DNA from 2 places in the Cytobacillus kochii genome. Region 2 is predicted to be linked to the other one. Evidence: riboswitches for the same ligand, from Rfam matches in the RefSeq annotation. Region 2 holds a riboswitch; the other holds the start of a gene.
What was found. A riboswitch is a leader RNA that binds a small molecule or an ion and turns the genes downstream of it on or off. The one in region 2 is predicted to bind FMN.
Positions count from the first base shown of each region.

Region 1: it holds a riboswitch for FMN, as region 2 does, so the genes downstream of both, ribE (riboflavin synthase) here and LG276_RS15185 (ECF transporter S component) in region 2, are expected to answer to the same signal.

Region 1 is NZ_CP085254.1:2,731,189-2,748,131, reverse strand. It holds gene LG276_RS14055 (patatin family protein) at 1-371, shown strand, start outside; gene LG276_RS14050 (hypothetical protein) at 537-1,307, shown strand; gene LG276_RS14045 (TlpA disulfide reductase family protein) at 1,387-1,959, shown strand; gene LG276_RS14040 (hypothetical protein) at 2,034-2,345, shown strand; gene LG276_RS14035 (SDR family NAD(P)-dependent oxidoreductase) at 2,397-3,143, opposite strand; gene LG276_RS14030 (TetR/AcrR family transcriptional regulator) at 3,349-3,969, shown strand; gene LG276_RS14025 (LacI family DNA-binding transcriptional regulator) at 4,251-5,225, shown strand; gene rbsK (ribokinase) at 5,249-6,157, shown strand; gene rbsD (D-ribose pyranase) at 6,132-6,521, shown strand; gene LG276_RS14010 (sugar ABC transporter ATP-binding protein) at 6,521-8,017, shown strand; gene rbsC (ABC transporter permease subunit) at 8,014-8,958, shown strand; gene rbsB (ribose ABC transporter substrate-binding protein RbsB) at 8,998-9,930, shown strand; gene LG276_RS13995 (hypothetical protein) at 10,074-10,634, shown strand; gene LG276_RS13990 (hypothetical protein) at 10,742-10,939, shown strand; gene LG276_RS13985 (hypothetical protein) at 11,029-11,493, shown strand; FMN riboswitch at 12,426-12,568, shown strand; gene ribE (riboflavin synthase) at 12,829-13,470, shown strand; partial or broken gene ribB (3,4-dihydroxy-2-butanone-4-phosphate synthase) at 13,481-14,071, shown strand; gene ribE (6,7-dimethyl-8-ribityllumazine synthase) at 14,113-14,580, shown strand; gene dapF (diaminopimelate epimerase) at 14,709-15,698, shown strand; gene ligD (DNA ligase D) at 16,020-16,943, opposite strand, start outside.
Region 2 is NZ_CP085254.1:2,959,947-2,976,889, forward strand. It holds gene prsW (glutamic-type intramembrane protease PrsW) at 1-81, opposite strand, end outside; gene LG276_RS15130 (asparaginase) at 232-1,155, shown strand; gene LG276_RS15135 (YpdA family putative bacillithiol disulfide reductase) at 1,426-2,394, opposite strand; gene LG276_RS15140 (Glu/Leu/Phe/Val dehydrogenase) at 2,515-3,792, opposite strand; gene LG276_RS15145 (adaptor protein MecA) at 4,159-4,737, opposite strand; gene LG276_RS15150 (metallophosphoesterase) at 4,773-5,594, opposite strand; gene LG276_RS15155 (YpbF family protein) at 5,887-6,345, opposite strand; gene LG276_RS15160 (LysM peptidoglycan-binding domain-containing protein) at 6,408-7,133, opposite strand; gene LG276_RS15165 (CPBP family intramembrane glutamic endopeptidase) at 7,130-7,720, opposite strand; gene LG276_RS15170 (ATP-dependent DNA helicase RecQ) at 7,710-9,212, opposite strand; gene LG276_RS15175 (helix-turn-helix domain-containing protein) at 9,212-10,267, opposite strand; gene LG276_RS15180 (ferredoxin) at 10,580-10,828, shown strand; gene LG276_RS15185 (ECF transporter S component) at 11,127-11,711, opposite strand; FMN riboswitch at 11,870-12,035, opposite strand; gene serA (phosphoglycerate dehydrogenase) at 12,298-13,872, shown strand; gene LG276_RS15195 (histidinol-phosphatase) at 14,022-14,834, opposite strand; gene LG276_RS15200 (peptidoglycan DD-metalloendopeptidase family protein) at 15,040-15,687, opposite strand; gene LG276_RS15205 (hypothetical protein) at 15,984-16,943, opposite strand, start outside.

The DNA of each region.
Region 1 (16,943 bases), 230 kb from region 2:
GAATGTTACTTGATGGTGGTATTGCTGATTCCATACCAATAAGAAAAGCACAAGCAGATGGATATGATAAAGCTGTTGTTGTTTTAACACGACCCAAAGGTTACCGAAAAAAACCATCAAGAATGAGTTTTTTATTGCGAAGAAAATATCCACAATATCCAGGGCTTCAAAGAGCAATGATGAATCGTTACAAAATGTATAATGAAACCGTTGAATATTTAGAGGAGCAAGAAAAAAAAGGACAAGTGATGATTATTAGACCTGAGAAGGTAGATGTGGGAAGAATGGAAAGAGATTTAAAAAAATTATCTGCCTTTTATGAGCAAGGCTATAAAGATGCAGAAGATAGTTTAACAAGATTTATATTTTAATTGAAAGTTTGGTGAAAAAAGATCATTCTCTTCTCTCATAGAAGAGGAGAAATGTCTTTTTTCTTTTGGTTTTTAGCGGTAAAAATGAATATTACTCATGATTTCCTTCGTTCTATAATAGATTGGTAGTAATACATTTATTGAGAGAATCGGGGTAGGAAGTTCATGAATATTCAGCAATATTATCAGCAATCAGCACAAGCCTCTCTTAATGGTAGTTTAGTTGCGTGTATACCACTATGGATATTAGTCATATATCATAGTTTCTTTCAGGAGATTAGCGGGCTTCTTTGGTGGTGTTTACCCTTTGTTTTATATAGTGGGATGTCTTATCAAAGCTATGTGTTAGCAAATAATCAAGCAAAGATAAGTTCATATGCATCAACAAATAGCAAGCAAAAAAATATATTTTCACAAAGGGAATTTCTTATAGGTTTTTTACCAGCACCGAATTTAAGATTATTATTATTTAATAGAGATGGTAGAACGGCTGCTGAAATTCGTGATTTAGCTTTTCATAAGTGGCGCTGGTTTTTGCCTACATTTGTCGACCGCTGGATTTATAGAAATCGCTATGCTTTAGTTGTTGATCAAAGGGTGCTTGCAATAATTACAGTGCGGAAACACAATATCCAAATTGATTATAACAGTAATACGATTCTTCTCCACAATGACAATAATAAACGCTTTATTTGTCAAAAAGATAGCCGAGCTTATACGCTAAGGTATGAACGGACTTTTATGAATCTATTGGTTCAATCTGAGAATGGAAGGGAGCTTGGGAAATTACAAAAAGGATGGATTCCGAGAGAATGGATGGAATCGTTCAAGGTAAACAACACACCCTTTTTAATGATGAATCAACCTTTGCACGCTGATGAACAATTAATTTTTTATAGTTTATTAATCATGTATGTAAAAAACATTCAACATTGAAGTAAAAGATTCGCTAAAGCTGTCTCAACTATAGTATGATTAAGACAGTTTTGAAAAGTGTTCTAAGTTGAGGTGTTCTATGAGAAAGTTTTTAATCATTGCGGCTTCATTACTTATTATTTTATTAATCGTAGATCGGACCATTCTAAAGGACAAAGGTTTATTGTCACAAGTACAAATTGACCAATATGAGGAAATAGAAAACCCTGAAAATGTAGCTGTTGGCCTGGAAATTGGTCAGAAGGCACCTGAAATCCAGTTGGAAACACTGGATGGTGAGTCATTTCAACTAAGTGACTATGAAGGAAAGAAAATATTACTTAATTTTTGGGCAAGCTGGTGCGGACCTTGTGAAGAAGAAATGCCTTATATGGAAAAAGTTTATAAAGAATATAAAGATGACGGATTTGAAGTCATAGCTGTAAATATGACCAAAACGGAAAGAAACGAAACAAATGCCGCTGATTTCGTGAAAGCGAATGAACTCTCCTTCATCATACCAATGGACCCTGAAGGCGTTGTCTTAGATAACTATGAGGTGATTGCCTACCCAACTAGTTACTTCATTGATTCGGATGGGATTATTCGAAATAAAGTATTAGGTGCGCTAAATGAAGACTTCTTGGAAAAGGAAATTTTACGTTTACCATAGAGGATGTTTTCTAAAACGAATGTGTGGGTATAAATGTATAATAATATTAGATTAAGCAATAAGGATGTGGCAAATTGAGTACATCAACAATACTAAAATGGATAACAGGTGCATGTGAAGCATTTCTTGGCATTCCTTTTCTAGGAGGAATTTTTATCCTCGCAAATGGATGGGTGCCACTCATTGTTATGTTTTTCCTTCATGTAATCACACTTGTACTATCCGTAAGAGCTGGAGAAAACAAGTACGGTAGTATCACAGGTATCATTACTTCTATTATTGGTTGGATTCCGGTAGTCGGAATGATTATGCATATCATTACAGCGTTGTTATTATTTGTAGATGCTGGTCTTAGTTCAAAACAAAATAAAACAAAAGTATATTAAATGAAACGAGCCGATGAAATAAGTCACGGCTCGTTTTTAGATTAGGCTTTATTATATGGCAGTCCAACCGCCGTCAATCACTAACTCTGTACCTGTAACAAATCTTGCCTCATCTGATGCTAAGAAAAGGACACCGTAAGCAACATCTTCAGGGTTGCCGAAATAAGGCAACTGCGTATAAGTTTGATAGAACGGTAAGGCAGATTCCATTGAAGGAGCTGTCATTGGTGTCGAAATAATCCCAGGATGTACAGAATTGACTCGAATATTTTCTTTTCCATATTCTATTGCTGCAGATTTGGATAAGACTCGTAATGCCCCCTTAGCGGCTGTATATGGACTTGTTCCTGCCATGCCAACTATACCGCCGATGGAAGAAATATTGACAATGGAACCGCTGCCATTTTTCTTTAATTCGGGAATGACATATTTCATGCCGATCACACAACCATTTAAGTCGATATCCAAAATTTTATTCCATTCATCCATTGACATATCCTCTAGAGTTTTGGGAGAAGCGACACCAGCATTGTTAATCAGGATATCTAGTTTACCAAATTGTTCAATGGTTTCATTTATAACTGCTTGCCATTGCTCTTCAGACGTCACATTATGGGCAAGGGCAATCGCCTCACCACCTGCTTCTTTTATCTCTGCAACCACTTTATTTAAAGTTTCCATTTGTAAATCAGTCGCTACTACTTTAGCGCCTTCTTTCGCGAATAACTTTGCTTCTGCTGCACCCATCCCGTTAGCTGCTCCGGTAATAATGGCTACTTTTCCTTCTAACCTTTTCATGATATACCCCCATTTGGTAAAAACTTAGACAATATCGTACGATTTTTAATACAACTAGTTGCTTTATCAACAATCCGTTGATAATCTGATTATAACAACTGATGAAAAAATGAAGCAATGAACAAAAAAGTTGAGATCGTTGTATACTCAACAGTTCATACAAATTTGTTTAAAAATAAGAATAATTAATACAAGGAGCAGAAAAATGTCGAAAAAAGAAAAAGTCGATCCCCGTGTAGTAAGAACAAAGCGAATGTTAACTGACGCCCTTATTTCTTTAATAGAAGAACAAGGTTTTGAAAAAGTAACGGTGCAGGCAATTACAAAAAAAGCGATGCTGAACCGCGCTACTTTTTATCTCCATTTTACAGATAAATACGATTTGCTTGAGCAAAGTACAGATGACATGATTGATGAGTTAAAAGAAGCAATGAAGACTTCTTTTGTAGCAAGTAAAGGGACGTATGATACTGAATCATCAAATGAAAGCTTTATTCAATTATTTGCGCAAATTGGCACATATGATTACATATATAGAGTGTTGCTGTCTGAAAGTACAATGCCTCATTTTCGTGATAAACTAACAGCTGTGTTGAGCGAATTTATTGCAGATGGAATGACCGTTATGCAACCAGATGATGACTTATTGACCATACCAAGAGAAATGGCTATACGCTTCTACGCTTCTGCGTTTTTAGGTGTGATTATATGGTGGTTGAAAAATGATTGTCCGTATACCGCTAAATATATGGCTGCGCAACTCATGAAAGTTACCATTCAAGGACCGTATAAACAAGTGGTGATAGAACAGAAATCCTCTCTATAAAAAGGAGGGATAAAATAAAGTTGACAAAATTTTAATAGATGGTAAACTAAATTTGTGTAAACGGTTACAGATGAGTGTGTAACGCGTTACATATCAAATAAAATAGCAATTAATAGATTTTGTTTTTTTCTGAAATATGTAACCCGTTACATGCCTTTCCTAGTCATGAGAGAATAACGCTTCAGATAGTAAGTGAGTGTCTAATATGTAACGGGTTACATACTACCTTTTAATATAAGTTTAATAATAACAGTATTAACAAATGTAAGGTGATGATTCATATAGCCACAATTAAAGAAGTAGCAAAGTATGCAAATGTTTCTGTTGCGACTGTATCGAGAGTGATAAATAAAAAAGGATATGTCCAAAAGGAAACGCAAAAAAAAGTGGAAGAAGCGATCAAAGCACTTAACTACCGACCTAATAATGTAGCGCGTAGCCTATTTAAAAAGCAGTCAAAAATGATTGGGTACATTGTCCCTGATATTACAAACCCATTCTTCCCACAACTTGTCCGCGCTGTGGAAGATGTGACAGTAGCACAAGGGTATACTACTTTTCTATGTAATAGTGATGACAATTTAGAAAAGGAACTGATGTATTTAAATAAAATGGCGGAAAACTATATTGATGGCGTAATCATTGTATCCAATCATATGAATGAAAGCCATCTCGCCAATTTACAGATCCCGGTAGTTGCACTTGACCGTGTGTTCCATGAAAGTATTCCCTCAGTGACGATAGATAATTATCAGGAAGCGAGAAGGGCAGTTATGCATTTAGTTGAAAATGGCTGCGAGAAAATCGCCCATATTAGTGGACCAGAAAACATTATCAATTCCCAACTGAGGAAAAAAGCTTACCAAGATGTCATGATGGCACTAGAAAGACCTGTGTATATAAGTGAAGGTCATTATCAAATGAAAACAGCCCAAGAAGCTACATTTCGTCTCCTGCACGAACAGAAGGACATTGATGCTATTTTCACTGGTAATGATGTGATGGCAGTTGGTGCCCTAAAGGCATGCACAAAGCTCGGGATTAATGTACCGAAAGAACTTCAAATTATTGGTTTTGATGGAATTGAGTGGACGGAAACTGTTTCACCAGAAATTACAACCATCGCTCAACCAATATATGAGATGGGGAAAAAAGCAGCAACCATGCTTTTGAACCGTATCAACGGCAAGGAAGAAGGTCAGGATCATATTGTATTCCCGACCGAACTAAAAATAAGAGAAACAACAACGCATTAAAACAGAAGAAGGAGAGTGATTAGATGATTACAGTAATCGGAAGCATCAATATGGATCTAGTCACGGTAACAAGTATAGACCCGTCAATGGGAGAAACCGTGATGGGAGAATCATTTTTTACTGTGCCAGGTGGTAAAGGAGCAAACCAAGCAGTGGCTGCAGCTAAGCTTGGAGCGAATGTGAAAATGATTGGTAAAGTCGGCGATGACCCTTTTGGTCAAGAGTATATGAATTATTTTAATGACATGCATATCAATACGGAAAGTATCCAAATAGAAAAATCTGTACGTACTGGAACAGCAAGCATAACAGTGTATAACCATGATAATAAAATTATTGTTGTACCTGGTGCCAATCATTTAATGACAAGTGATGTTATAGAAGCATATCGCGATGATATTCTAGCGAGTGAATGGGTGCTTCTGCAATTAGAAATTCCATTGTCTGCCGTAGAAAAAGTACTAGAGATTGCGGCAGAGGGCAATGTGGGTGTCATTTTAAATCCAGCTCCCTTCCATCATATTCCTTCTCATTGGTTTGAGTTAGTAACCTACCTCACACCGAATGAATATGAAGCGAAACAGTTATTCCAAGCATATGCAAATGATACTGAGGCAACGGAACTACTGAAAAAAAAGCTTGTCATTACAAAAGGAAATGAAGGCGCCGCTTTCTTTAAGAACGGGGAACTTATGACCATTCCTGCTGTTAAGGTAAAGGCGGTTGATACGACTGGAGCAGGAGATACTTTTAATGGCGCTTTAGCGGTTGCCCTTGATGATGGCTTAACAATAGAACAGGCAATTACGTTCGCGATAAAGGCTGCAGGTTTATCTGTAACGAAAATGGGTGCACAAGTAGGGATGCCGACAAAAGCCGAAATTGAAAAAATGGAAGTGAATCATCATGAAGAAACAAGGAATGCTGAATAGTGATATAGCAAAAGTCATCAGTGATATGGGACATACAGATACAATTGTTATTGCTGATTGTGGACTACCTATCCCAGATGGTGTAAAAAAAATTGACCTAGCTCTAAAGCTAGGGACACCTTCCTTTTTAGACGTCTTAAATGAGCTTGAAAAAGAACTAATGATAGAGAGTGTCACATTAGCAACTGAAATTAAAACAGATAATGAACCGTTATTTTTAGCAATTAAAGACAAGTTCTCTGATTGTAGCTATGTCTCGCATGAAACATTTAAGAAAAAAACGGAAAAAGCAAAGGCGATTATACGAACTGGAGAAGCTTCCCCTTACGCTAACATCATTTTAACGTCAGGAGTGATATTTTAATGAAGCAATCATCAATAATAGAAATGAAGAATATTCATAAATCCTTCTATTCGGTGGAAGTACTCAAAGGCGTTGATTTTGACTTGAGAGCTGGCGAGATCCATGCGCTTATGGGTGAGAATGGGGCAGGGAAATCGACCTTAATTAAAATCCTTACAGGCATCCATGAAAGCAATCAAGGTGAGATTTATTATAAAGGAAATAAGGCCGTATTTTCTTCACCGAAAGATGCAGAAAAAAATGGCATTGCTGTCATTCATCAAGAGTTAAATATTATTCCTTATTTAACAGTTGCTGAAAATATGTTCTTAGGTAAAGAATTAAGTACTTTCGGTTTATTAAAGACGAGAGAGATGAATGTAAAAGCAGAAAAGTATTTAAAGCGCTTAGGCATTGAAATGGATGTAAAACAGCCTGCTGGAGAACTTTCCGTTGGACAACAACAAATGATTGAAATTGCAAGAGCAATCGCTGCCAATTCTGAAGTTCTTATCATGGATGAACCAACAGCCGCTTTAACAGATAGAGAGATTGATACATTATTTACCGTTATCGATCAATTGCGAAAAGAGAATGTGGCAATCATTTATATCTCTCATCGCATGGAAGAGATTTTTAAAATGTGTGACCGTATTACGGTTTTACGAGATGGTCAATCAATAGGAACGAAATATACCACAGACACCTCATTCGATGAAATCGTGAAAATGATGGTTGGTAGAGAAATTGGTGAGCGTTACCCAACTCGGACGGCCACAATTGGTGATGTTTTTTTCAAAGTCGAGAACTTAAGTATGAAAGATCATTTTTCTAATATATCATTTGATGTTAGAAAAGGTGAGATACTTGGCGTCGCCGGTTTAATGGGAGCTGGTAGAACGGAGATTATGGAAGCGATTTTTGGGTCAAAAAAGAAATCGTCTGGGAAGATATTTTTGAATGGTCAAGAACTACACATTCGTGCACCAAAGCAAGCCATTGCTGCCGGTATCGGTTTCATTACAGAAGACCGTAAAGATGAAGGTCTTATACTTGGATTAAGTGTAAGGGAGAATTTAGCCGTTCCTAATTTAAAAGCGCTTTCGCAAAGTGCCATTATGTCTACTAAAAAGGAAAAAGCTTTCTCCAAAGAAATGATAGACAAGTTAAAAATTAAAACAGCTGGTCCAGAACAAGAAGTTAAGAATTTAAGTGGTGGGAACCAACAAAAAGTGGTCTTTGGAAAATGGCTCGGAATCGATCCAACACTGTTAATTTTGGACGAACCTACACGTGGTGTGGATGTAGGAGCAAAAAAAGAGATATATACGATCATGAATGAAGAAACAATGAAGGGCCATTCCATTATTATGGTCTCATCTGAGTTACCAGAGATACTAGGCATGTCTGATCGTATTATGGTGATTCATGAAGGGAAAGTAGCCGCCATTCTGGAAAAAACAGATGCGACTCAAGAAAAAATTATGGAAGCAGCAACAGGAGGGAACAAAGCATGAACAAAATTAGTAAAGGCATCGGCTCCATACAAAAGCTAGGACCGGTTTTAGGCTTACTGCTCATCATTATTATTTTATCGGTTATGAGTCCAAGCTTTACAACAGCTGACAATATACTGAACGTATTAAGACAAGTTTCAATCAATGCTTTAATTGCGTTTGGAATGACATTTGTTATCTTGACAGGGGGAATCGACTTATCTGTCGGTTCGATTTTAGCGTTATCTTCCGCACTTACTGCAGGTATGTTAGCTAGTGGTATGGATCCGGTAATTGCGGTTCTTCTCGGTTTATTAGCAGGTGCTTTAATGGGACTTGTCAACGGCGTAATTATTGCAAAAGGTAAAGTCGCTCCTTTTATTGCAACATTAGCGACAATGACAATTTTCAGAGGGTTGACACTTGTTTATACAGAAGGTCGACCAATAACTGGTCTATCTGATGCTTTTAGCTTTCAAATGATTGGTAAAGGTTATTTTCTCGGCGTACCATTTCCTGTTGTTACGATGCTGTTAGCTTATTTATTTTTATACTTCTTGCTCAAGAAAACAACTTTTGGTCGCGGTGTTTATGCGATTGGTGGGAATGAAGAAGCCGCTAAGCTCTCTGGTTTAAAAGTGGATCGCTTGAAAATGGGTGTTTATGCAATTTCAGGATTATTTGCTGCTGTTGCCGGAATTACGTTAACTTCTCGTCTTGACTCTGCACAGCCAACAGCTGGTACAAGCTACGAATTAGATGCCATTGCGGCAGTTGTACTTGGTGGGACAAGTCTTTCAGGCGGACGTGGATGGATCTTTGGTACATTAATTGGTGCTTTGATTATTGGTGTACTTAATAATGGTTTGAATTTATTAAATGTATCATCTTTCTACCAACAAGTGGTGAAGGGCGGCGTCATTCTATTAGCTGTACTAATTGATAGAAAGAAAGCTGCTTAACATATATGATTTGCAAACCTATGAAGGAGGAATACTCAAATGAAAAAAATATGGAAGCTTCTTACTTTGGTTTTAGTAGTCGCTTTATTAGGTGCATGTTCATTAAATAATGGGGCTGATGATAATGAAGCAACTGATAATGATGAAAAAGCATCAGGAGAAAAAACAATTGGTCTATCGATTTCTACATTAAATAATCCTTTCTTTGTTACATTACGTGATAGTGCAGAGGCGAAGGCAAAAGAGCTTGGTTATGCGATTAAAACAGTAGATGCACAAGACGACCCAGCAACACAAGTAAGTGATATTGAGGATTTAATTCAACAAGGTGTTGACTTATTAATTATTAATCCAGCTGATTCAGCAGCGGTTGCTTCTGCCATTACATCAGCTAATAATGCAGATATCCCTGTTATTACTGTTGATAGAAGTGCTGAAGGTGGGGAAGTTGTCGCTCACGTAGCTTCTGATAATGCAGAAGGCGGTAAAATGGCAGGAGAATTCATCATCGAAAAACTTGGTGATGAAGGAAAAGTGGTAGAACTTGAAGGAATCCCTGGTTCATCGGCAGCACGTGAAAGAGGTGCAGGTTTTAACGAAGCAATTGAAGCTTCTGACAATGTGGAAGTGGCTACAAAACAATCGGCGAATTTTGATCGTGCTGAAGGTTTAACAGTAATGGAGAACATCATCCAAAGAAATAATGATTTCCAAGCAGTATTTGCTCATAATGATGAAATGGCACTTGGTGCTTATCAAGCACTAACGGCTGCTGGTCTAAAAGATGTCATTGTTGTCGGGTTCGACGCAACAGATGATGCCATCGCTGCAGTTGAAGGTGGCGATATGGCAGCAACAGTCGCTCAAAAACCAGACAGAATGGGCGAGCAAGCTGTAGAAACAGCCAAAAAAGTACTCGATGGTGAAACGGTGGAAGAATTTATTCCTGTTGAGTTAGAGTTAATTAAATAAGGAAAATGATTGAATGAAGCACGTGTCGATTCTGCTTAAAGGTAGAATGAGCACGTGCTTTTTTATTTTCTAAGTGAACGCAGGTTATGGAAAGAAGTGTGAGAAAAATATATAAGCGGTTAGTAAGAAATGAGTGTATAATTATGGTAATCATTATATTTTGTGAAGAAGCGAGTGGTAGAATGATCCCTGCAAATACTTTCGGTGTTGATATGACGAACGCCGCAACGCCTTATTTTCAAGTAGTGAAAGACAATCGAATTCGGTTCGGTTTAGAGACATTCAGGCAACATCCAGGTTTAGCGAAAAGCTTATTTCATCATCTATTTCCTATAGAGGAAAAGTTAGATATGACGTTTATTTCTGGTTATCAAGATATTGATAGCACAAGGGTAAGGAGAGAAAAGTTAAACTTACGGCGGTTTTTTAAAATAAATAATTGGTCTAATGAAGTAGTTTGGCAAGAAGAGATGAGCAGTTATTTTGTCTTTTCAACAGTAAAGAACGTGAAATCATCTGCGTTTTTTCGCTATACCCTTAAAATGATTGATGGTCACACGTCACTCTATATTTGTTTTGTGCATCGCGATTGTTTATTTTATATTAGTTCTGATGTACTGGATATTGTTGCAAATGCGCATACGATAAGGAGATTAAAAGATCTATTCCCTGAAATGTATGATACTTTCTACGAAGATGAGTAATCTTCTGTAAGACGGATTAGCAAATAGTGTTACCGTCATTAAGAAATTACCGAAAAAACGGTTATATGTAATTAGATGTCCAACAATTAAAGGATAGGAGAAAAATGATGAACATAAACAGGAAAGATTTACTTAATGCTGCTTGGATTATTGGAATTTGCTTTATACTGGGATCGTGTACTATTGCTGGTGCGATTGAGAGTCTACTAGATAATAGTTTAGGGAATGATGGTCATTATGAACAACAAAGATTCAATGACAATTTTGAAAGGTATATTGAGATACTTGAAAACAAAGGAGAATAAAAGGTCAAAAAGAAGATGTTTGACTGAAATATCGCCGGTAGATTGTGTGCTTTCCACAGGTAAAAGAAAAAAGTAAAAGGGGTGATAAGATGTCTAGCGATCTAAATAGAATAAATACTTTGTTTGCCGAAAAAGCAGAATACTGGGATTTAGATGATTTACAGATTGATTATATAAATGAAACCATAACATTAAAATTACTTAGTTGTCATAAACAACAGATTAAGAGAACTTACATCTTCATAAAGGAAGTGATGTCGTTCTTTGTTTATCAAGAGGCTAATGTAGGAACAATACGCTTAAATGACCGTAATTTTACTGATGCGAATTTATTAACCGAAATTAGTTATCACAAGAATGGATTTGGTCATATAAAAATTGAAAGCTTAGAATCAGATTTGAAAGAAATCGAGAAATTACATGCTAAAACTAATTTTTATTTTCAAGTAAATAATAAGGACTCTTTTTTTATTGAAGCCAATAGTGTGCAAATCAATGATGAACGGTTTGTAAACCTTCTTGCAGATAGTAGAACACTGAAATATTGTGAATGAAGCAAACTTTATGGAGTGTGATGAATTTACAATAGAAAGAATTGGAGCTATTTTCAGATAAAAATACTGTCAGCAATATTAATAGCGCTATTAGCTTTATGCATAATGTTAATATTGTTAAAACGGTAAGATGAAAAAGCGTTTCTTTCGTTCTAGTTTTATTTCCTCATCAAATTCCTTATTTTCGTATGTCCATTTAATTTGTAAAGAGTAATTCGCATCCAACGGGGCGCCTTCGATACTGACAAATTCAATAACATCTCCCTGAGGAAAATCACTTAGCTTATCGAATAAAGTGACCGCTTCCTTTCAGGTTTAATCCCTCCTAACCAAATGGCCTCTCCTTTCCACATCCCTTTTAGGGTTAGGAAAATGATAAGGTCTATATTCCGCTATCTAAGTTCCATTCAAAGCTCTTTCCTTTTTTTACAACTGGTTGCTTATAAGAATAAATCACCCAAGACACTAAGAATTAAAGGAAAGATGAAAATAATAATTAATTTTCTATTTAGATGGACCTCCTTTTATAGTTGGATTTTGTGATTGTTTGTTATCTGTATGTCTTGATGAATAGTTATTTACAAAAGGGTACCTTCTATTATGTGTAATTTAATGGAATAATGTATTTAACTGTATATTATATTAAGTATAGTTGAATAGACATCTATAAGGTGTAAAGAAAAAAATTAAGGTAGGGTTTTGAAATATAATATTAGATATTTAACTAATATCCTTTTTCTGGCTCGTATGTTAGGGAGATGGTTTATTTTAGTTTTCTTTATGTATAATCTCCTATTTAACATTCTTTCTATTGATTAATTACTTATTTACATTTATCCTATATTTAGATACTTTAATAAGAGCAGGAGAATCTTTATTTATTTAAAAGTAATAGATACTGTTTGTTCTTTATAGTATCAACAATTTAATAGAATATCCTTCGGGGCAGGGTGAAATTCCCAACCGGCGGTGATGAGGGTGACCTCTTAGTCCGTGACCCGGGCTCAGGAATGAGAACGGTGGATTTGGTGCAATTCCAAAGCCGACAGTATAGTCTGGATGGGAGAAGGATGCGTGTGTGTAAAAACGTTCAAAAACAGGTGATTTTGACGTTTATTTGGCCATGATTACTTTTCCCGTATACGTATTCGTATACGGGTTTATTTATTCATGAGTATTTTAAAAAGGGTGGTGATGATATGGGATAACGATAAGTGTGAGTCCAACTCTTTTTGTAATTTTCAACAAACTCTCCCGATACCGCGTATTTGCCCCGAGCGGAAAATTCCAACTTTTACTTAAACGAATAAATCTTATGCAGAGAGGTTGATCATTCTGTTTACAGGTATTATCGAAGAAATTGGTACTGTACAAAGAACGATTCATCGTGGATCTACTATCCAATTAGTGTTAAATGCTACAAAGATTATGGATGATATCCATATCGGTGATAGCATCGCTGTAAACGGTGTTTGTTTAACAGTGACCGAATTCCAACAAAGAAGTTTTACAGCAGATGTGATGCCAGAAACTTTTCATGCAACATCGCTTTCCTTTTTAAAAGTAGGAAGCAATGTGAATTTAGAAAGGGCGATGTTAGCAGGTGGAAGATTTGGCGGCCATTATGTAAGTGGTCATGTGGATGAATCGAGAAAAATTCTTAAAAAACAAAGACAAGAAAATGCGATTTATCTTTCAATTTCACTATCCGAGCAGTATCAGCATTTAATTCTACCTAAAGGATCTGTTGCTATTGATGGCACTTCATTAACAGTGATGGAGGTAGGGGATGGTTATTTTACGATTGCGTTAATTCCTCATACAGCTGAAGAAACGGTGATTAGTGAAAAAAAGCCAAATGATATTGTCAATATTGAATATGATTTATTTGCTAAATATGTATTTGCCTTTTCAGACACATCGAAACGTGAAAGAAATTTTGAACAGTTATTAGAAAATAATGGATTCTTAAGTTAGGAGGGAATATATGAGTCACTCAATTGAAGAAGCGATTGCTGACTTGAAAATGGGAAAAGTGATTATCGTTTGTGATGATGAGAATCGTGAGAATGAGGGCGATTTTATCGCTGTTGCCGAGTATGCTTCAGCTGAAACAATCAATTTTATGGCGACAGTGGGAAGAGGGCTCATTTGCGTGCCGATTGAGCAGTCAATCGCCAAAAAATTAGACTTGCATCCGATGGTAACTAATAATACAGACAGCCATCAAACTGCTTTTACAGTAAGTATTGATTATAAAGAGACAACGACTGGTATAAGCGCATTTGAACGGTTTTTAACCGTAGAAAAAATGTTAGACGACAAAACACAAGCATCAGATTTTAATCGTCCAGGTCATATTTTCCCCCTTATAGCGAAGGATGGTGGCGTCCTAGAGCGTTCAGGCCATACGGAAGCGGCGGTAGATTTAGCGAAATTGGCTGAGGCAAGTCCGGTCGGGATTATATGCGAGATTATGAAAGAAAATGGTGAAATGGCTAGAGTAGCAGAGTTAGAGAAAGTAGCAGAAAAATATGATTTGAAGATGATTACGATTGAACAATTAATATCTTATAAGCAATCACAATTATTATTAAACTAATATAGGAGTGAAGTAGAATGAATACAATACTAGAAGGACATTTAATTGGAACGGGAATGAAAGTAGCCGTTGTTGTATCACGGTTCAATGAGTTTATTACAAAAAAATTATTAGATGGTGCATTAGATAGCTTCAAGCGTCACGATGTGGCTGAAGAGGATATTACGGTAGCGTGGGTACCAGGTGCATTTGAAATTCCCTTAGCGGCGAAAAAACTTGCGGAAAGTGGCAAATACGATGCGGTTGTTGCCCTTGGAACAGTCATTAGAGGGGCAACACCACATTTTGATTATGTGAATGCAGAGGTAGCCAAAGGAGTGGCAGCGACTTCATTACAAACGGGCATTCCAGTAATTTTTGGTGTGTTAACAACTGATTCTATTGAACAAGCGGTTGAGAGAGCGGGTACAAAAGCAGGCAACAAAGGCTGGGATGCAGCTGTTAATGCGATTGAAATGAGTAATTTTAATAAACATTTTCGTTAAAAATTAATTTTCTTTGCTCCCTCTTTCTTTTTCTCGTTATAATAATATTACGTTTATATTCACATGAACAATGGTAAAAACATGTATAGAAGATAAATGAAGAGCCTAAAAGAGAAAGAGGGTTTATGATGAAATTAGAATTAATTAAATGTCACGGTTCGGGAAATGACTTTTTTATTATTGATGAAATGGAGCAGTCCTTTGGCTGGAGTGATGAAGAACGAGCGAATTTAACGATTAGTCTTTGTAATCGTGGCAGTGAGCTCGGTGCGGATGGGATTTTATTTATATTAGCCAGTGAAGTTGCTGATGCAAAAATGCGCGTATTTAATGCAGATGGTTCAGAAGCTTCCATGTGTGGTAACGGTCTTCGTTGTGTCGCGAGGTATGTTTGTGAGAAATTGAAAATCAAAGAGGCGACAATTGATACGATGAAAGTAACCCTTCATGTTAGTAAAGAAAGCGATATTTATAAAGATATCCCTACTTACAAGGTAGAAATTTCACCAGTATCATTTGATGTTGCTACTTTACCACTTCACATCAATCAGCACCAATTAGTCAATGAAAAGATAGAAGACCTTTCAGAAGATATCGCTTTTACTGCTCTTTCTGTACCTAATCCCCATCTTGTTGCTATTGTCGAAAAAGAACAGATGCAATCAGATATTCAAGAAGAAATAAGTTTGTATGTCAACGGAGAAAATGATTACTTTCCTGATGGTGTAAATGTGAGTTTCGTCAAACCTCTTCCAGAAGGTGGGATTTTTGTTCGTACGTATGAAAGAGGTGTGGGCTTTACGAATGCATGTGGGACAGCGATGTCGGCTTCAAGTTTAGTCACATGTCTGCAAAGGATCAATACCTATGAGCAGCCGATTGAAGTTTATAACAACGGTGGTAAGGTCCGTTGCGTTGTTCATAAGCAAAATGATACCTTTACAATCGACCTTATTGGTAATGCTAGCTTTGTCTATCAATGTACAATTGAAGTAGATATAAATCATCCAGGGACATTTACCGTCGATAATAGCGAAGAATATATTGAAGAAATGATGCAATATGCGAAGTTGCAACAAGAGGCTTCTGCTTTTTTAACTAAGCAATTAAATGCTTAAGAAATGTTTAAGAAAGAAAATGGGTTTTGGACCGAAACGACACTATGAGTAAATAGTGTTGGTTCGGTTTTTTGTTTTTTTCATCTGAATAACGCGTAGAAATGGCATTAGCAGGTCGTTTCATAGTGTTTTCGCTCCTTGATGTCGTGCAAACTGAATGAGCAAAACGTTCAAATCAGTTTACTTTTTGAGTGATATGCAAACGGAGAAGGCAATCGTTTAAATGCGTTTTGGCTTTGGATAACGTGCATATCACATTTGCTTAGCTTTCACTTCCGTCACAAAAAAATCGCATAGGCTAAAGTTTCGTTTGTGTATAGTCTATTCTTTTAATGAATCTATAATTTTTGCGATCGTGTCATTTTTGGTTTCGAAAAAGGTTGCCATTGGACAGCAATCAGTTAAACGATACTTGCGGATGTTGTCTAGTGAAAAATTCTCTCGCTGCAGTTGTTTATTTACTTCATCCCAATAGAGTGGGGCTGCTACTATCGCGCCTTCTCTGCCTCTAGGAGAGTATGGAGCAATCATCGTTTTTCCTTCTGCATGTTGTATATAATCGATATATAACTTTTTCCCGCGATTCTTTTTCATTCTTTCTGTCGTAAATAAATCTGGGTTTTTCTCAACTAAATAGGATGCTATGAACGAAGTAAACAGTCGGGTATCTTCATAAGAAAAATGATGATGCATAATTGGGATATGTACTTGTATACCCTTACCTCCAGTTAATTTTGGGAAGCAGATAATATTTAATTCTTCGAAAATCTTACTTAGTTTCTGTGCAGCATCAACAGCTAGTAGAAAGTGTGTTTCATCTGGTGGGTCAAGGTCGAACACAATATCTACCGGATGGTCGCTGCCAATTGTTTCAAAAGGGGTATGATACTCTAGTGCTAATTGATTACCTAGCCAAACAAGGGTAGATAAATCATTACAAAGGATATAGTCGATTTCGTCTTTTGTAAAAGAATTCACAAATGACGGTGCATAATCAGGTTTATTCTTCTGATAGAAAAATTCTTTCCCGATATAGCCATGTGGATAGCGAATGGTTGTTAACAATCTATTCTTCACAAACGGTAACAACCGTGGAGCGACGGAAACAAGATAAGCAATGAGCTGCTCTTTATTGATCTTTGGGTTGTCCCATAACGGTTTTTCTGGGTGGGTCACTTCTATAGAAGAATCGATATTTGCATTTTCTATCAATAATCTCTCCCAAGTACATGTTTCCCATTGCTC
Region 2 (16,943 bases):
AGTCTCATATTGATCTTTTAAATAAAAGTAACTTAATAATGCCAAGCCAGGAGCAATGGCAGCAGATATTAATCCCAGCATGGGCTGTTCCTCTTTTCAAAGCTTTTCTTTAATCGTATCATGTATAGGTAAGATTGAAAATAAATTTACCAAAATAATTACATATTAATTGGAGGTACCAAGTTGGATAAAAAGAAAATACTCCTAATTCATACAGGTGGGACCATTTCAATGAGTGAGGATGTTGAAACAGGTGCAGTATTAACAAATGAAGAAAACCCATTAACAAGACAAACAAAAGAGTTAAATGAGCTTGCGCACTTGATCGTCGAAGAACCATTTCAATTACCTTCTCCCCATATTACGCAAAAAGAAATGCTTATATTACGAAACTTAATTCATTCTTACAAGGATAAGGTATCTGGTGTTGTCATTACACATGGTACTGATACATTGGAAGAAACCGCTTATTTTCTTGACTTAACAGTAAAGGGTTCTTTGCCGATTGTTGTGACTGGGGCTATGCGCTCTAGTAATGAAATTGGCTCAGATGGATTATATAATCTGATTTCTTCTATTCGTGTAGCCATTTGTGATGAAGCGGATGGAAAGGGCGTTTTAGTAGTGCTGAATGATGAGATTCACACAGCTGAAAATGTGACAAAGACACATACTAGCAACGTCTCGACCTTTCAAAGTCCTCAATATGGACCCATAGGTATAGTCACAAAAAGGGGTGTACTTTTTCATCACCTCCCTGTTCAACATGCACATTTCGAAATCGAACAAGCTGATAAACAAGTGATGCTCATTAAAGCTCATGCCGGCATGGACTCTACCCTATTAGGAGCCATTGCACAAACTACATGCGATGGATTGGTGATTGAAGCGCTTGGGCAAGGAAACCTTCCTCCAGCCATGCTTCCTGGTATAAAAGATTTACTTGCTAGAAAGATTCCTATTATTATCGTATCAAGATGCTTTAATGGCATTGCCCAAGATGTTTATGGTTATCCTGGAGGGGGCAAAGAATTAAAAGAGCTTGGCCTCATTTTTTCTAATGGATTAAATGGGCAAAAAGCTCGTATTAAACTATTAATCGCTTTGGAAAGTAGGATGCCTTTCGAAAAACTTGAAGAAATGTTTCAACTATAAAAGTATGATTTACTGAATTTCTTTATTGCATCTATTAGATGGAAAGTGTACTGAGTTGATTGCTAACTCCTTTGGCAGTTGTGAAGATCTTAATGATAGTAAGCGACAAAATTTCAACATATGGAGAAATCAGCCTTTACAAAAGGCTAATGGTATTGACAAGTGATGCCATATCATTTGAAAACCCGAACAAAGCAAAGCACCATTGAAAAGTGTTTTGCATAAAGTTCGGGTTTACTTAAGCTCATATTCTCGTCTGAATTTGTTTGTTTATTGTTCTTTCTCTTTTATCGCGTTGGCAATGATTTCTCCATGATGCCTACCATTCTCGATAAATATTTCATTGGCATTATTACCCGCTGCAATCACGCCAGCAATATATATACCTTCTACATTGGTCTCCATTGTTTCAGGATGATGCTCAGGTTTTCCAGTTTTTTCGTCTTTTTTAATGCCTATTGATTGTAAAAATGGATGATCTGGATGATAACCAGTCATGGCAAAGACAAAATCATTCGCGATTTCCTTGATTTGCCCCTCTTTCTCATAGACAACAGAAGTTTCTCTTATTTCCTGAACATTTGCATTAAATTCCATTTGAATATTCTCATGACGAACAAGTGAATCAAACTGCGGTAAAATCCACGGCTTAACGCTTTTTGAATATTCCTCGCCCCGATAGAGAACCGTCACATTTGCCCCAGCCTTTTCTAATTCAATGGCCGCATCAACACTGGAGTTTTTCCCACCAATAACAACAACATCTTTATTAAAAAACGGGTGGGCTTCTTTAAAGTAATGAAAGACTTTATCTAAATCTTCACCAGGGATCCCCATATAGTTTGGTTGATCATAATACCCAGTTGCAACAATAACATAAGATGATTGGTACTCCGCTTTGTCCGTTTGCACAGAGAAATCATTATCTTTTTTCTTTGTGATGCTTTCAACCTTTTCATATGCATTGACATTGATTGCTTTTCGTTTGACCACTTCTCTATAATAGGTAAGTGCTTGATTTCTATTGGGTTTATGTTCAACCGTTACAAACGGTATATTACCAATTTCTAATTTTTGACTGGAACTAAAGAAAGTTTGATGAGTCGGGTAACGATAAATGGCATTAACAATGTTGCCCTTCTCAATGACTAAAACATCTTTCCCTAACTCTTTTAAACAAATGGCTGCGGCTAATCCACATGGTCCACCACCAACCACAATCGCATCTTTTTTATTCATGATGATTCACCTCTTGGACTGACCCGTATGATATTTTATATATGTAGAATTGAAAAAAATCTCCTAATGTATATAATAGGAGATTTTTTACCTTCTTTCAAATGTAAGAAATTGTGAAAATTAAATCCAACCTCTAAATCTTGATGCTTCAGCCATTTTACGTACACCAACCATATACGCAGCTAAGCGCATATCTACTCTACGTGTTTGAGCGGTTTCATAAATATTATTGAATGATTTCACTAGTATTTTTTCTAATTTTTCTTCTACTTCTTCTTCAGACCAGTAGTAGCCTTGGTTATTTTGTACCCATTCAAAATAAGAAACTGTTACACCACCGGATGATGCAAGCACATCAGGCACAAGAAGAATATCTCTTTCTGTTAATATTTGCGTCGCTTCTAATGTTGTTGGGCCATTCGCTGCCTCTACTACTATACTTGCTTTAATATTATGTGCGTTTTCCTCAGTAATTTGATTTTCAATTGCTGCAGGAACCAATACGTCACAATCGAGCTCGAGTAGCTCTTTATTTGAAATCGTCTCATTAAATAACTTTGTTACAGTTCCAAAACTATCACGGCGATCAAGTAAATAATCAATATCTAAACCATTAGGGTCATGAAGCGCACCGTATGCATCAGAAATACCCACGACTTTTGCGCCTTCATCATGCATAAACTTCGCTAAGAAGCTACCTGCATTACCAAAACCTTGTACAACCACGCGAGCACCTTTTAAATTAATACCCTTTTTCTTGACTGCTTCATGAATACAGATCGTTACCCCTTTAGCTGTTGCTGATTCCCTACCATGAGAACCACCAAGTACAAGTGGTTTACCAGTAATAAATCCTGGGGAATTAAATTCATCCATTCTACTATATTCATCCATCATCCAGGCCATAATTTGTGAATTTGTAAATACATCTGGAGCTGGAATATCTTTTGTAGGACCAACAATTTGGCTAATCGCTCTAACATACCCTCTACTTAATCTCTCAAGCTCACGGAAAGACATATCCCTTGGATCACAAACAATACCGCCTTTACCTCCGCCATATGGTAGATCGACTATTCCGCATTTTAAGCTCATCCATATAGATAGTGCCTTCACTTCTTTTTCTGTTACATTAGGGTGAAAACGAATTCCCCCTTTTGTAGGACCGACTGAATCATTATGCTGAGCACGGTAACCAGTAAAAATTTTCACCGTCCCATCATCCATCCTAACAGGAATTTTCACTGTTAATAAACGCATTGGCTCTTTCAACAGTTCAAAAACCTCTTCTGGATATCCAAGTTTCTCCAACGCTTTGTGGATTACGATTTGAGTTGACTTCAAAACATCCATTTTATCTTCTTGATTCGTATGATCAGTACCTTTATCGGCCACTATTTGAAACCTCCTAGAAAAATTCACATTCTTTAGTTGTCCGCTTTCAAGACATAGTATACACCTTTACTCTATTTATGCAAGGAGAAAAAGCAATTTTTTCTTATTTTTATGTAAACGCTACCAAAGCTATAATATTGCGTATTTTCCTTATTTTCTAAAATATTTACATCTATTTTATTTTGCCTTTAATAGCTGATTTCATTCATAAAATACACATGTGTATTTATCGAGTTAGGTTGAATTCATTTCAGCGATAGGCTCCATATTACATCCTATTCCCAAAGAACTAATACGATAAACATCAAGGCACCTGAATATTCAAACAAATAGGATCACTTAAATCCTATTTGCTTGAATGTAATATCATTATTTAAAATAATGTTCGATCTTTTCTAATGCATGGTCCCTAATTAATTCTTTTCCGTATTCTTTAATAATATATAAACTCACAAAAGAAACGGTACCATATTCAGCTAAAATTGAAATCAGTTTTTCTTCCGTTTGTTTTCTATTGCATTCAATCAATACATAATAAAGTCCGTTATACACATATAAAGAATTTACCACTTCTTCTTTCCATATTTTCCGGTGACTTAATGAAATAATATTCTCAAAATCATCAAATTCATATAAAATATAGTCTTGTTTGTCTACATCTACTTGAAAATCAATGATTCCATCCTTAAGCCATTCTTCTTCTACTTCTTCTTGTATCGTTACAATCATAACCATTCCTTGTATTTGCATTGAAAAAATCTCGATACTGATTGTGCCATATATATCAAGGTCAAATTCTTCACTTGCTTCCTCAAGCATATCTTGAAAAAGCTGATGCCATTTTAAAGAGTCCTTCCAAATATCTTCCTTTGACAAGCCTCTCTCAAACAAATCATCTAAAGTAAGCAAAATTTTAATTTTATTATCATTCAAACGCTCCAATTGCATTTCTCCTGCCCCCTGCCCAGAACCGACTCTTGTGATTAGTGTATGGTATATACTTTAGTTGGTGAGTCGTCCTTAACATTTCCTTCTAAACTTGGATATAAAGAAAGGATATGTGTTTGTGCAGGTGCGCCTAGCCTTAAAGGCAAGGCTGTTGTCCCATAACCATTACTTACAAAATAAGGTATACCGTTCTTATGTTTCATCCCACCTTTTTCATAAGGTCCCCAGTTTAAGATACGGATTTGCCCACCATGGGTATGTCCTGACATCATAAACGAGATTTGATATTCTGGTAATAAATAGTCAACAATACCAGGATCATGGCTCATGAGAATACGACAGCCATTCCCAGCATCCTCAATTGCAAGATCAATCTGGTCTCTTTCTCTACTAAAATCATCTGTTCCAAGCAACACGATACGTTTACCATCTGAGCCTTCAAAACTGACTGCTGAATTATCAAGAATTTTCACTCCGAGATCTAATAGCAATGCATCTAACTCATGAAAATCCACTTCATAATCATTATTCCCCCATACAAAATAAGTCGGAGCAATAGAAACAAGGTTTTCTATATTCCGTTTCGTCCTTGCCAAAGGTACTCCCTTTTCTGTTAAATCTCCGCCAATACATACGATATCCACCTTTCTATCTTTAACAGCTTGAATCAACTTTCCTGATAGCTCTCTACGATGGATATCAGAAATGAAAAAAATGTTCAACCCTGCAAGACTATCTGGTACACCTTGTATTGCAACCTTTCTCACTTCAATTGTATCTTTATGTGCTTCCTTATACATATAAACGACGACACCAACGATAATAAACAGTAATGCACCTGCTAAAATAATATACATGACTCCACCTCATCTATATGTACTAAAATTTAAGTTAGTCAATAAAAAAAGGATGCTCTATAAGCGAACAACCTAAATATCATTTATTTTGTTTCTACAACTCTTATATTTCATGTGAACTTGCCCGATTGTCACTGATGCCTTGAATCACCGTTTGTGTTCTGTAAGAAGTTCTTAGATTTTCACATGATTCATGTCATACAGTCACAAACTGGGGTAGGTTTTAGGAGCAGTTCCTCATTCTCTTCATTCGTATGAAATAGACTTAAATGTCTTTATTCCCTAACTTTGATTATTTGTTCTCATGAAACAGATTAATATCATAATTTTTCTTCATCATATTAAAGACATGATGTCTGTTTTTCCACTCATCCTCTTTTTTCCACAAGTCCTTACTCTTATCGATAATCTCGCATCTAAGTGCATGATATTCTTTTTCCGCTTTATCACGCTTCTGTTGTAACAGAACCATATATCCATAAAAGCCAATTAACGTTACCATACTGTATAAATTGAATGGGTGATTAATATAAACAGAAAAAACAGAAGCAAATGAATAGGAATAAGGTAAATAAAATTGATAATACACAAAAATAACATAAGCAAATGATAGAAATACAACTAGCCACATAATAACCAAATGCCACTCTTTCAAATGATCATATTTCGCTTTTCTTTCAACTACTTTTTGAAGCATTTGTCTCGTTGCTTGGTCTGTTCTTTCATCTAGTTGATTAATTGCTGTTTCCATAAACTCCCCCCAATCATAGCTATGCTTGCCCACATTATATGATTGGTGGAGTAGATTCATGACTAGTCGAGGGGAATCCTTAATACTTGGCCAACGTAAATTTCCTCAGATGGCAAATTATTAGCAGCCTTAATTTTAGCAATCCCATCGGGTGACTTATAATAATTCATAGCAATTCTATACATTGTTTCTTGTGATTGAACCGTATGCTGAACAACTTTTGTTGCTTGTTTTTTTGCTTCCTCTTCTTTCGCCTTTTGTTCTGCTAATTCCTTCTCTTTTTGTGCAGCTTCTTCCCGTGCTTTCTTTTCAGCCTCTTCCTTTTCTTTTTTGGCTGCTTCTTCTTTTGCTATCTTCTCTTCTTCCTCTTGTTTTTTTCGTTCAGCTTCTTCTTGTTCTTTTAATTTTGCCTCTTCAGCTGCTTTCTCCTTTTCTTGTTCTTCCTTCTCTTCTTCCTTATCATCAGGGGCAGCTGCAACATTTTGTGATGACCCATTATTACTGTTATTTGATATACCAACCGTTTCAAAATCTTCTTTTTCTGCTGATGTTGAAGACTGATCAGCTAGCATAGGAACAAGATAATAAACAGACAAAGCCACTATTGGTACCATAATAAAAAATGCTGCAAGTAAACGAATGAGTGGGTAGTCCAACTTTTTATCCAATGTTTGTTTTTCTTTTGTACTGCTGATTTCCGCCATTGCCAACTCTTCACTTACATTTACTTTTTGTAATCTTTGGCGATCTCTCTTTGCCTTCTCCCGATATGATGCCTCTCTATTCATCTATCTTCCCTTCCTGCTCTTTGACTTTTATATATATATAACCCCAATAAACAATCAATAATAAAATGCATAATAATTGTCGCTAACAAATTACCTGTTAAATCATATATCCAACCAATGAAGAAACTTAATAAAACGACATTTATAAATAAAAACCATTGAAATAAATAACGATAATGGACAAGAGCAAAGATTAAACTAGTCACTATCAACCCAAAATGAGTTTGCAGCACACCTCTAAATAACACTTCCTCACTAAAGGCAATAATTAACGTAATTACTACGATATGGGCCGGTGATAGTGAGCTGAATATCCTTATATTTACCCCACCATCATTATAATAGGAGGGAGGTAGGACCCGCATCCCTATTATATCAAGCATAACAATGACTAATCCTGATATTATACCAATCGCAATAGATGGTCCATCCCATTGGAATAGCGCAAAAAAAGAATCCCATGAATGAAAGAGAAATAGGCCAATAACCAATGCAATGAAAAGTAATAACAATTGTGTTAAATATAAATGAAATCTTAATTCTTTATCAGATAACAAACGAATGGTTTCTTCATATTTACTCTTCATTTTTGGATGTCTCACTTAATAAAATGTCTTTTAAAATCTCTTCCCAATTTTCATATAAGGGTATTATCTCCAGCTCTTCAGTTTGCAGATCAGGGTAGTTGCTACCATTACAATGATCGCAGCAGTCTCCTATATTTATTGTCGGCAGTTCACCAAAATAGTGTAAGATTTTTTCTCGTCTACATGTGGAACTATGAATATATTGATAAACAGTCTGAATGGCTTCTAATTTAAGCTGGAATTGTTTGTTCATAATCACCTTTAGTTCATCTAAGGAGGTCGCCTCCTTATAATCAAGGATAGCATGACGATGAAAATCCTTTAATATTCGCATAGATGTTTCGCTAAGGTTGGCAATTACTGTAATATCCTCTTCGTATTTTTCTAACTCCCACCACCTTAGGGAATCTGTTAAAAAAAAACGTTTTAAATTTTCCATTTGACTATCATTAATTAGTTCTGATTCTACCAACTGCATCGGCAGCTGTTCATCAAAAGGTGCATATAACAGTAAAGCAAGACTAGGTTTGCCATCTCTCCCAGCTCTACCAATTTCCTGTAAATAAGATTCCATATTCATAGGCATATGAAAATGAATAACATAACGGATATTTTCTTTATTAATCCCCATGCCAAATGCACTTGTTGCACATATCACATCGAGTTGGTTATGAATGTATTGTTGCTGAATAAGTATTCTTTCTTCATGATTCAATCCGCCATGATAGATGCTCACTCTTTTTATGCCATTCTCTTTTAATGATTGTGCGCAAACTTCTGCCGTTTTTTTACTAGAAAAATAAATAATACCTGGACCGTGTAAGGCTCTTATCTTCTTAATTAACACATCTATTTTCTCTTGATAACTTTCTACTTTCTCAACATGTAATGAGATATTTGGTCGGTCAACTGAATATAGAATATCCATACTGTTTTGCATGTTTAAAGATTTTTTAATATCCTGTTTCACCTTATCAGTTGCCGTAGCCGTTAACGCCAATATAGGCGGATGCCCTAACTCTTTCATTACAGAGCCAATAGCTAAATAGTCCGGTCGGAAATCATGTCCCCATTGAGAAATACAATGCGCTTCATCGACAACAAGTAATGTAATATTAAGCTCACTTAATTTCTCCATGAACAATTTTGATTGCAGCATTTCAGGTGAAGTAAAAATAAACTTATACTGGTGCAAGTTTTTAAGTGCATACATTTTTTTTTGATAATTTAAAAAAGAATTAAATGCGATTGCTCGTTTTTCCCCAATCAATAGTAATTGGTCTACCTGATCCTGCATTAAGGAAAGAAGTGGAGAAATAATTAAAGTTGTGCCTGGGAGCATAAATGTTGGAAGTTGATAACATAAAGACTTCCCAGAACCAGTAGGGAGCATGGCTAACGTATGCTTACCGGCCACTACCGCTTTTATTGTTTCTTCTTGTCCATCTCTAAAAGACGTATAACCAAATTTTTCTCTCAGTAATTGTTTCATTATACGCTCACCGCACTTTTTTGTTTAGCTAGTACAAGCCGTATCTGAAAATAGCTTGCTTCGGGAACTAATTGACGGATATATTTTAACTGCTTTATTCCGTTCGTTGAAGTTTTTATAATGTTTCTTTGTACTTCTGGTGGAACATATATATCTATATTAAATGACGAATCAACAATGGCCAATTCCACAATATGATCTTCAATTGTTCCTTGTTTTAATTTTCTTATTTTAATAATATCCTCAATATCGTATCCTTGATTTAAATAGATAGCTGTTTTTCTTGTTGATTGTGTTAGCTGTAACCACTCATTTTTCTCTTCTGTCTCTAATATTTGCTCGAGTAAAGGATAAGAGGTGTTATTTTCTTTTACTTCAGTTAATATCATGTGAATCACATTTATAAAGTGTAACTGATAGGTTAACACTGACATTTGCAACTGTTCGGCTGCCTGCTGTTGTGTTAAGCCAATTCGATTACTTCCTGTTAACCTTAGAATGAGAATAAGGGGGTCAATTTTTTTATTCGTTAAAATATGTTGTAACTCCTTAAACAGTTGTGTTGCCAACTCATGACGATTGATTCTATTCCTTTGAATAAAGTTTTTTAACCAATCAAGATGAGGTTTATTATTTTGAATAGGGAGATACCTCCCGTTATATGCGACTAGGTTAGAAATTACTTGAACCATAAGAGAAAGGCGCTCCCAAAAAAGTTTGTCCATCCGGTTATATGACCAGCCATTGAGATATCTAGGTATGATTGGTTCATCATACTCTTGGAGATACATATCCCCTTTTTCCGTCATTCGATAAGACCCCTCACCAAGACAAGTGACATAATTCTCCTCTAAAAGATCATCTAATATTTGATTAAATTCCTCTCTTGCCAAATGGGGTAACACATGAAAGTATCGCTTCAAGTGAAATAAATGAGCATCTTGTATTGTTTGAGAAGACTTTTTGCCATTAAGCAAATGTAAAATGGCATAAGCAGTTCTCTGATTCTCAATTGATTTTAGACAAAATAAGACCAATTTCTGAATAACGCTCACATTTCTCTCCCCTTTATTCATTGACTAATTAGTTTTTAGAATAGCATTTCCGTGGTGAATTTGCAGACTTTTTCGACATTATTTTAATTTTTTTTGTTGAATTTTATTGTATCATGAAACCGTTATATACGTGATAATATCAGTCAATTTTTCATCATGAACCAGATGAAAAGTCCCACCATAGACTATTCTAGATGGTAGATTTTTATTGAAATGTTTACAAGACAGATTTACAATAGAACATGTGGTAAGTGTTTCGGCAGATATTTTCGTGCTTTAACATGAAAAAGATTTTAAATAGGAGGTTATTCCATGGCGAAGTATACAATTGTTGACAAAGAAACATGTATTGCTTGTGGCGCATGTGGTGCGGCAGCTCCAGACATTTATGATTACGATGATGAGGGCATCGCATTTGTAACACTAGATGATAATGAAGGAATTGTTGAAATTCCTGATGTTCTTATAGAAGATATGATGGATGCATTTGAAGGCTGTCCAACTGACTCAATAAAAGTCGCAGACGATGCCTTTGATGGTGATCCGTTAAAATACGAATAGAACAAAAAGAAATCTAATGGTAAAAGAGAAAACGAGTAAATCCTAATTTAGGGATTTACTCGTTTTTCTATGAGCTACAGGAATCACATACTCGTATACTCATTCGAATAAAGATCGTTTCCCAATCAATTATCCAGTTGGAACTTAAATAGTAGTTATCGAAGAATGCAAGTGAGTTCATTGGTGCTTTTACGAATGATGAAAAATGTTGGATAAGAATGACAATTCTACTTAAGCGGCATAAAATTATATATTAAAAGGCATCTAACTTTTCAAAGTTAGATGCCTCCTTTATAAATTAAGCAATCGTATTTAGTGATCTTTGTTTATTAATCCAATTACTCATCTTAGCAAATACAAGCATAAATACCGATGCCATTAAAATTCCTTTAATAAAGTTAAAAGGTAGAATAAACATGACTGCAGTTGAACGCATTTCTGGTCCTGACATAGCGGGCATATTTAAAAACATTGTATAGGCAGGTAAAAAGACGAAATAATTAAGCAAACTCATGGATACAGCCATTACACTTGTGCCAACGATTAATCCTATTGTCATACCTTTTTTGGATTTCATCTTTGTATAAACATAATAGGTTGGCAAAATAAATAATAAACCTGCTACAAAGTTAGCAATATGACCAACAGGTACGCCAGTAGCACTTCCCGTCATAAAATAATCCAACACATTTTTAAACAATTCGACCAGTATTCCCGCAATCGGACCAAATATTAACGCAGCCACTAAAGCAGGAATATCACTAAAGTCAATCATCAAAAAGTTCGGAAACGGTGGTAATGGAAAGTTTAACAACATAAGAATATACGCGATACTACTCAACATACCGATTGCAACAAAAGCTTTGACATTTAACTTCTTCAATTTTCCTCTCTCCTTTTAGGCTATCTCTCCTATAGAAGAAAGGTTCAGCAAATAAGCGTCTTTGCATAACAAAACCCTCAAGTAAACTTGAGGGAGAATTGAACAAAGACATTCTTAATAAACGTTCTTGTAGTGTATACTTTGAACGTTAGCAGAACCTCCATCTTCTCCCATCCAGACTTTACTGTCGGCTTTGGATTCTCACCAAATCCTGCCCAATACAAACGCTTCGTGCTAATTGCACTCCACTTTTAGGCTCGCGGGCTTAAAGTATAAATACTTATCACCGCCGGTCGGGAATTTCACCCTGCCCCGAAGATAGACCATATTTATTTGACAACTTCATTATACTGAAAAATAATTCATTTGTGAAGCCTAAAATAGTAAATATCTCGAATTAAAAACATTCCTTTCATTATGCACATATGTCTTCAAGAGATAAAATTTTGTTTGCACGAAGATCGTTTTATTTTACTACATTAAAGCGTTTCCATTTTAAACACAAACAATAAATCCAATTGACAGAATAATATTCGTCTTGTAAAATAATCAGATAATTAAGTAACCAACTTAGGAGGGTTCATACATGTATCAAATATTAGTGGCTGATGCCATTAGTGAAGAAGGCTTATACCCTTTACTTAACGACACAAATGCTGAAATTATTCAAAAGAAAACCGACGATCCTGAGGTTGATTTATCAACTATTGAGGCTTTGTTAGTACGGAGTGCCACGAAAGTAACGGATGAATTAATGGCGGAGATGCCAAAGTTAAAAATTATTGCAAGAGCAGGTGTGGGTGTCGATAATATTGATGTTCCAGCAGCAACTAAAAGAGGCATTATCGTTATAAATGCACCAGACGGAAACACAATTTCTACGGCAGAGCATACTTTTGCTATGATGGCCTCCCTTATGAGAAATATTCCTCAAGCACATAGCTCAGTTAAGAATTTGGAATGGAAAAGAAATCAGTATGTAGGTACTGAACTATTCGGTAAAAGTCTTGGTATTGTTGGTATGGGAAGAATCGGGAGTGAAATCGCCAAGCGAGCAAAAGTATTTGGCATGAGTGTGTTAGTATTCGATCCCTTTTTAACCAAAGAACGTGCAGCAAAACTCGGTGTAGAATCTAGTTCATTAGATGAAATACTGCAAAGATCTGATATTATTACGGTTCATACTCCACTTACACCCGAAACAAGAGGGATTATCAATGAAGAGGCATTGAAAAAAACAAAAAAAGGCGTTCGCTTACTCAACTGCGCCCGTGGTGGTATCATTGATGAGCAGGATTTAGCTAAATATGTGGCTAATGGACATGTCGGAGGAGTTGCATTAGACGTATTCGAAACTGAACCACCTGGTGAACACCCACTTTTAAAATATGATAATGTCATTGTAACTCCACATTTAGGTGCGTCAACAAAAGAAGCACAATTAAATGTAGCAACACAAGTCGCCAAAGAAGTTCGGACTTACTTTGAAGGAAATCCAGTATCTAATTCAATTAACTTACCAGCTATCTCCAAAGACATTTATGAAAAAATACAACCTTTTTACCAAATCTCTAAACAAATCGGAAATATTTTAACTCAATGTGTTAAAGAAGGGGTACATGAACTCTCTATTACTTACTCTGGTTCAGTGACAGATTTAGAAACTGCATACTTAACAAAAGCAATGCTGTCCGGTTTCTTCAAAGGTAGAATTGACGTTAACGTGAATGAGGTTAATGCATTACTCACTGCAAAAGAGCGTGGTATCACTGTTGGAGAAAAGATTTCCACCGATGCATTTGGCTATGACAACTGCATTTCGGTCACAGCAAAAGGAGAAGAAAATGCATTTACAGTTAGAGGAACCTTTATTGATCATTATGGGCCAAGAATTGTCTATTTAAACGGGTTTAATATTGACTTCTTACCAGAGGGTAACCTTCTTTATATTCAACATATGGACAGACCTGGTGTTATTGGCCACGTAGGTCAAGTCCTCGGCGATCACCATATTAATATTGCCACAATGCAAGTAGGGCGTAAACAAGCAGGTGGAGAAGCGATTATGGTTCTAGCTTTTGACAAACCACTAAGTGACAAAGAGCTTTCCTTATTGAACAACTTAGATGAGATTGTTTCTATTAATCCTATTATTTTATAATTCTTTTTTGTAGAGAGTGGCCCTCAGTCGACCACTCTTTTTTATATTTTGGATAAAAGTAAAAGTCATTCACAACACAAACAGTTTCCAATTAGAACCTGTTCATTTTATGAATGACTTTTTAAATTGAACACTAGTCATCATTATTCCTAGCCTAAAGGATATTCTTTACGTTCACCTTTTGAAAAAGTCATGATGGATGAATATCCAATTTCCTTTGCTAATGCAAGCGATTGATCAAAGTCTGCACCAACATGCTCGGGAAAATGAGCATCAGATGATAAAACGATTGGTATATTCTTCTCAAAACATTTTCGTAATAATCTTGGATCTGGATAAAGCTCACCCACAGGTTTTCTTAAACCTGCACTACTAATTTCCACGCATGTTTTTGATTGTGCTAAAGCATCAGTTGCTCTTTCGTATTGTTCTAATAGAAACTCTTCATCTTGTGGAACATACTTAAAAATCTTCACTAAGTCAATATGGCCGACAATATCAAATAGATTAGATTGAGCCAAAGTAACTATCTGATCATAATATTTACGATATACATCATAAAGATCGCGTCGTTCCCATTCGTTTTTGTATTCAGCTAAATCTATGCCAAAGTCACCTACCCAATGGACAGAGCCAATCACATAATCAAAATCATATGATTGAATGAATTTTTCCATTTCCTTATGCTTTCCAGGTGTATAATCCATTTCAATGGACATCTTTACATCTATTTCTTTATTCCATGCTTGGTGAAATAATGAAACATAATCCTTCATATCATAATATCGTCTTTCATTCACCCATTTATTTTGCAGAATATCTGCTGTTTGGTAAAAGTGATAAGCATGTTCAGAAATACCAAATGAACCAATATTTTTATTATTAGCCGCGTTTGTAAATTGTTCTAAATAGTCTAATGTAAGTGTACCGTTCTCTAAATGATTATGATAATCCGTTAACATTTTGCCTGCCTCCTCAATTGTATGTAACAATTATACGCCTTAAAAGAGGCATGGACAATGAGATTTAACTATTTTTTTAGAATAATCAATACTTAAATGGCGTCAAACTATTTTGATCGAAAAATAGATACGATTTTTTTTAAAAAAACAACCTTTTATTTATTTTCATATTAAATGTACGTGCCTTGTATGTATTCCTTTCCATTTAGGGAACCTGTAATATTTGATTAGGATATATGTTTTCTGTCCGCAATCCATTCTTATTTACCAATTCTGCTACCGTCACATTATACCTTTCACTAATCGACCATAATGTATCTCCTGTTTTCACTTCATACGTATCCATATGAGGTCCGTTCATTTTTCCTGAAACAAGCATCGTATCCTCATCGTGATTAAATACTAAAAAAGGATCAAGCGCATTCTCCTTAGAAAAGGTCCACTCGTTTGCGTGAACTTCAAAATGCAAATGTACACCTGAGGAATCACCGGTATTGCCCATTTCTCCTATTGTATCGCCTGCTGAAATCACTTCACCTTCCAATACTAAACGCTTTTTCAAATGAGCATAAATGGTTTCTGTATCGTTATGATGCTGTATAAACACAACATTACCATAGGTATCAGAGTAATATGATCTTGTAACTACTCCACTATCCACTGAGTGAACAGGTGTACCTATCTCAGCAGCAATATCAATCCCTTTATGATGTCCTCCTCTAGTTCCATATGTATCTGTGATGACCCCTTCTACTGGCCATACCCAATTTTTTGTTTTTTCTGGCCAAGAGTCTGCTAAAGCATTTTTTTCACTACTGAATATAAAAAAAAGAAAACATATACTTCCGAACATGAACAAACGGCCTACTTTATACTTCAAAACTTTGCCTCCTAAAGCGTTCTATTATATAGACAAATTAATTACTTCTATGATTACGACAAATCCTGCCAAAAAACACATCCATTACTATGTACGAGTTTTTAAAAAATATGTATATAAAAATTAATTTTTCTTTTTTTAATGGCACCTTATTTTAAAATTATAGTTATGAGTATTTTACTTTTTTCAATATTACCTTTGTCAAAAGCGCAAAAAAAGTTGGTAATATTAGACTTTTACAGTCATAATTACCAACTCTTGATTCTTTCTTATGGTAAATCCCTTTTATTAGGTGCTACTGGCACTTGAATTTCTTTTTCTAAATCAAATCGACCAATTTGATCAATTTCGGTATTTTCCAACTTAACCTCATTATATTCAAATTCCTTGGCCGTTAATAGAATCGCTTCAATCGTATATAAAGTTTCCTCATCATTCTTTATATCGGCATCATCTTCAAAAGTAATTAATAATTGTTCATCGGAAACGACTTCCGTTTCAAAGTCTATGTCATTAGGTATAGAAGCTTTCAGGTTATAAGTTTCAATCCCTTTTTTCATTGCTGCAAAAGCATCTGTCACCGAGTTTATTTTTTCTCTAAACGGAACAAGGAAAGGCGTTGTCCATTCTTCGTTAGGATAGTAAAAATAGTAAGCAGATTTATTAGACGTATCAACTTGATCTATTTTTTCTGTAAAGCCTTCATTTCCCATCTCTACCCCTTGTTCACCATCTGTTAATAAATCGATTTTCTCTATATTAAAATCAGCCATCATATCCGTTAATATTTCTTTAATAGCTTCTGATTGACTGCTTGATGAAATATTTGTTGCAGCAGGAAAATCTACTGCTAGCACTTGATTTGATGTATCATAATGAAAGTCCGCATTAAATGGGTTTAGCTCCCCTAACCCCCATTCAGCTTCTTTTAAATCTGACATATGATTTATGAATAATTCCATTTTAGAAAGATCTGCTTCTTTATTTACCATCACACTAATCGGAATAAAATTTTGAACATTATGATCCGGTATAGAATATGTTAAAACTTCCTCTTGATCTTTAATATCTTCCGCATAGACTGCAGTTGGTTCAATTTGCTGTGTCACTGGTTGCTCATTATTATCATTGGCAGTGGTATCTTCTGACTGGTCATTTTGAGCATAAATATCCCCCGTCTGATCTATATCTTCTTGCGGATCTACCTCTTCATCCTTTACTATATCTTC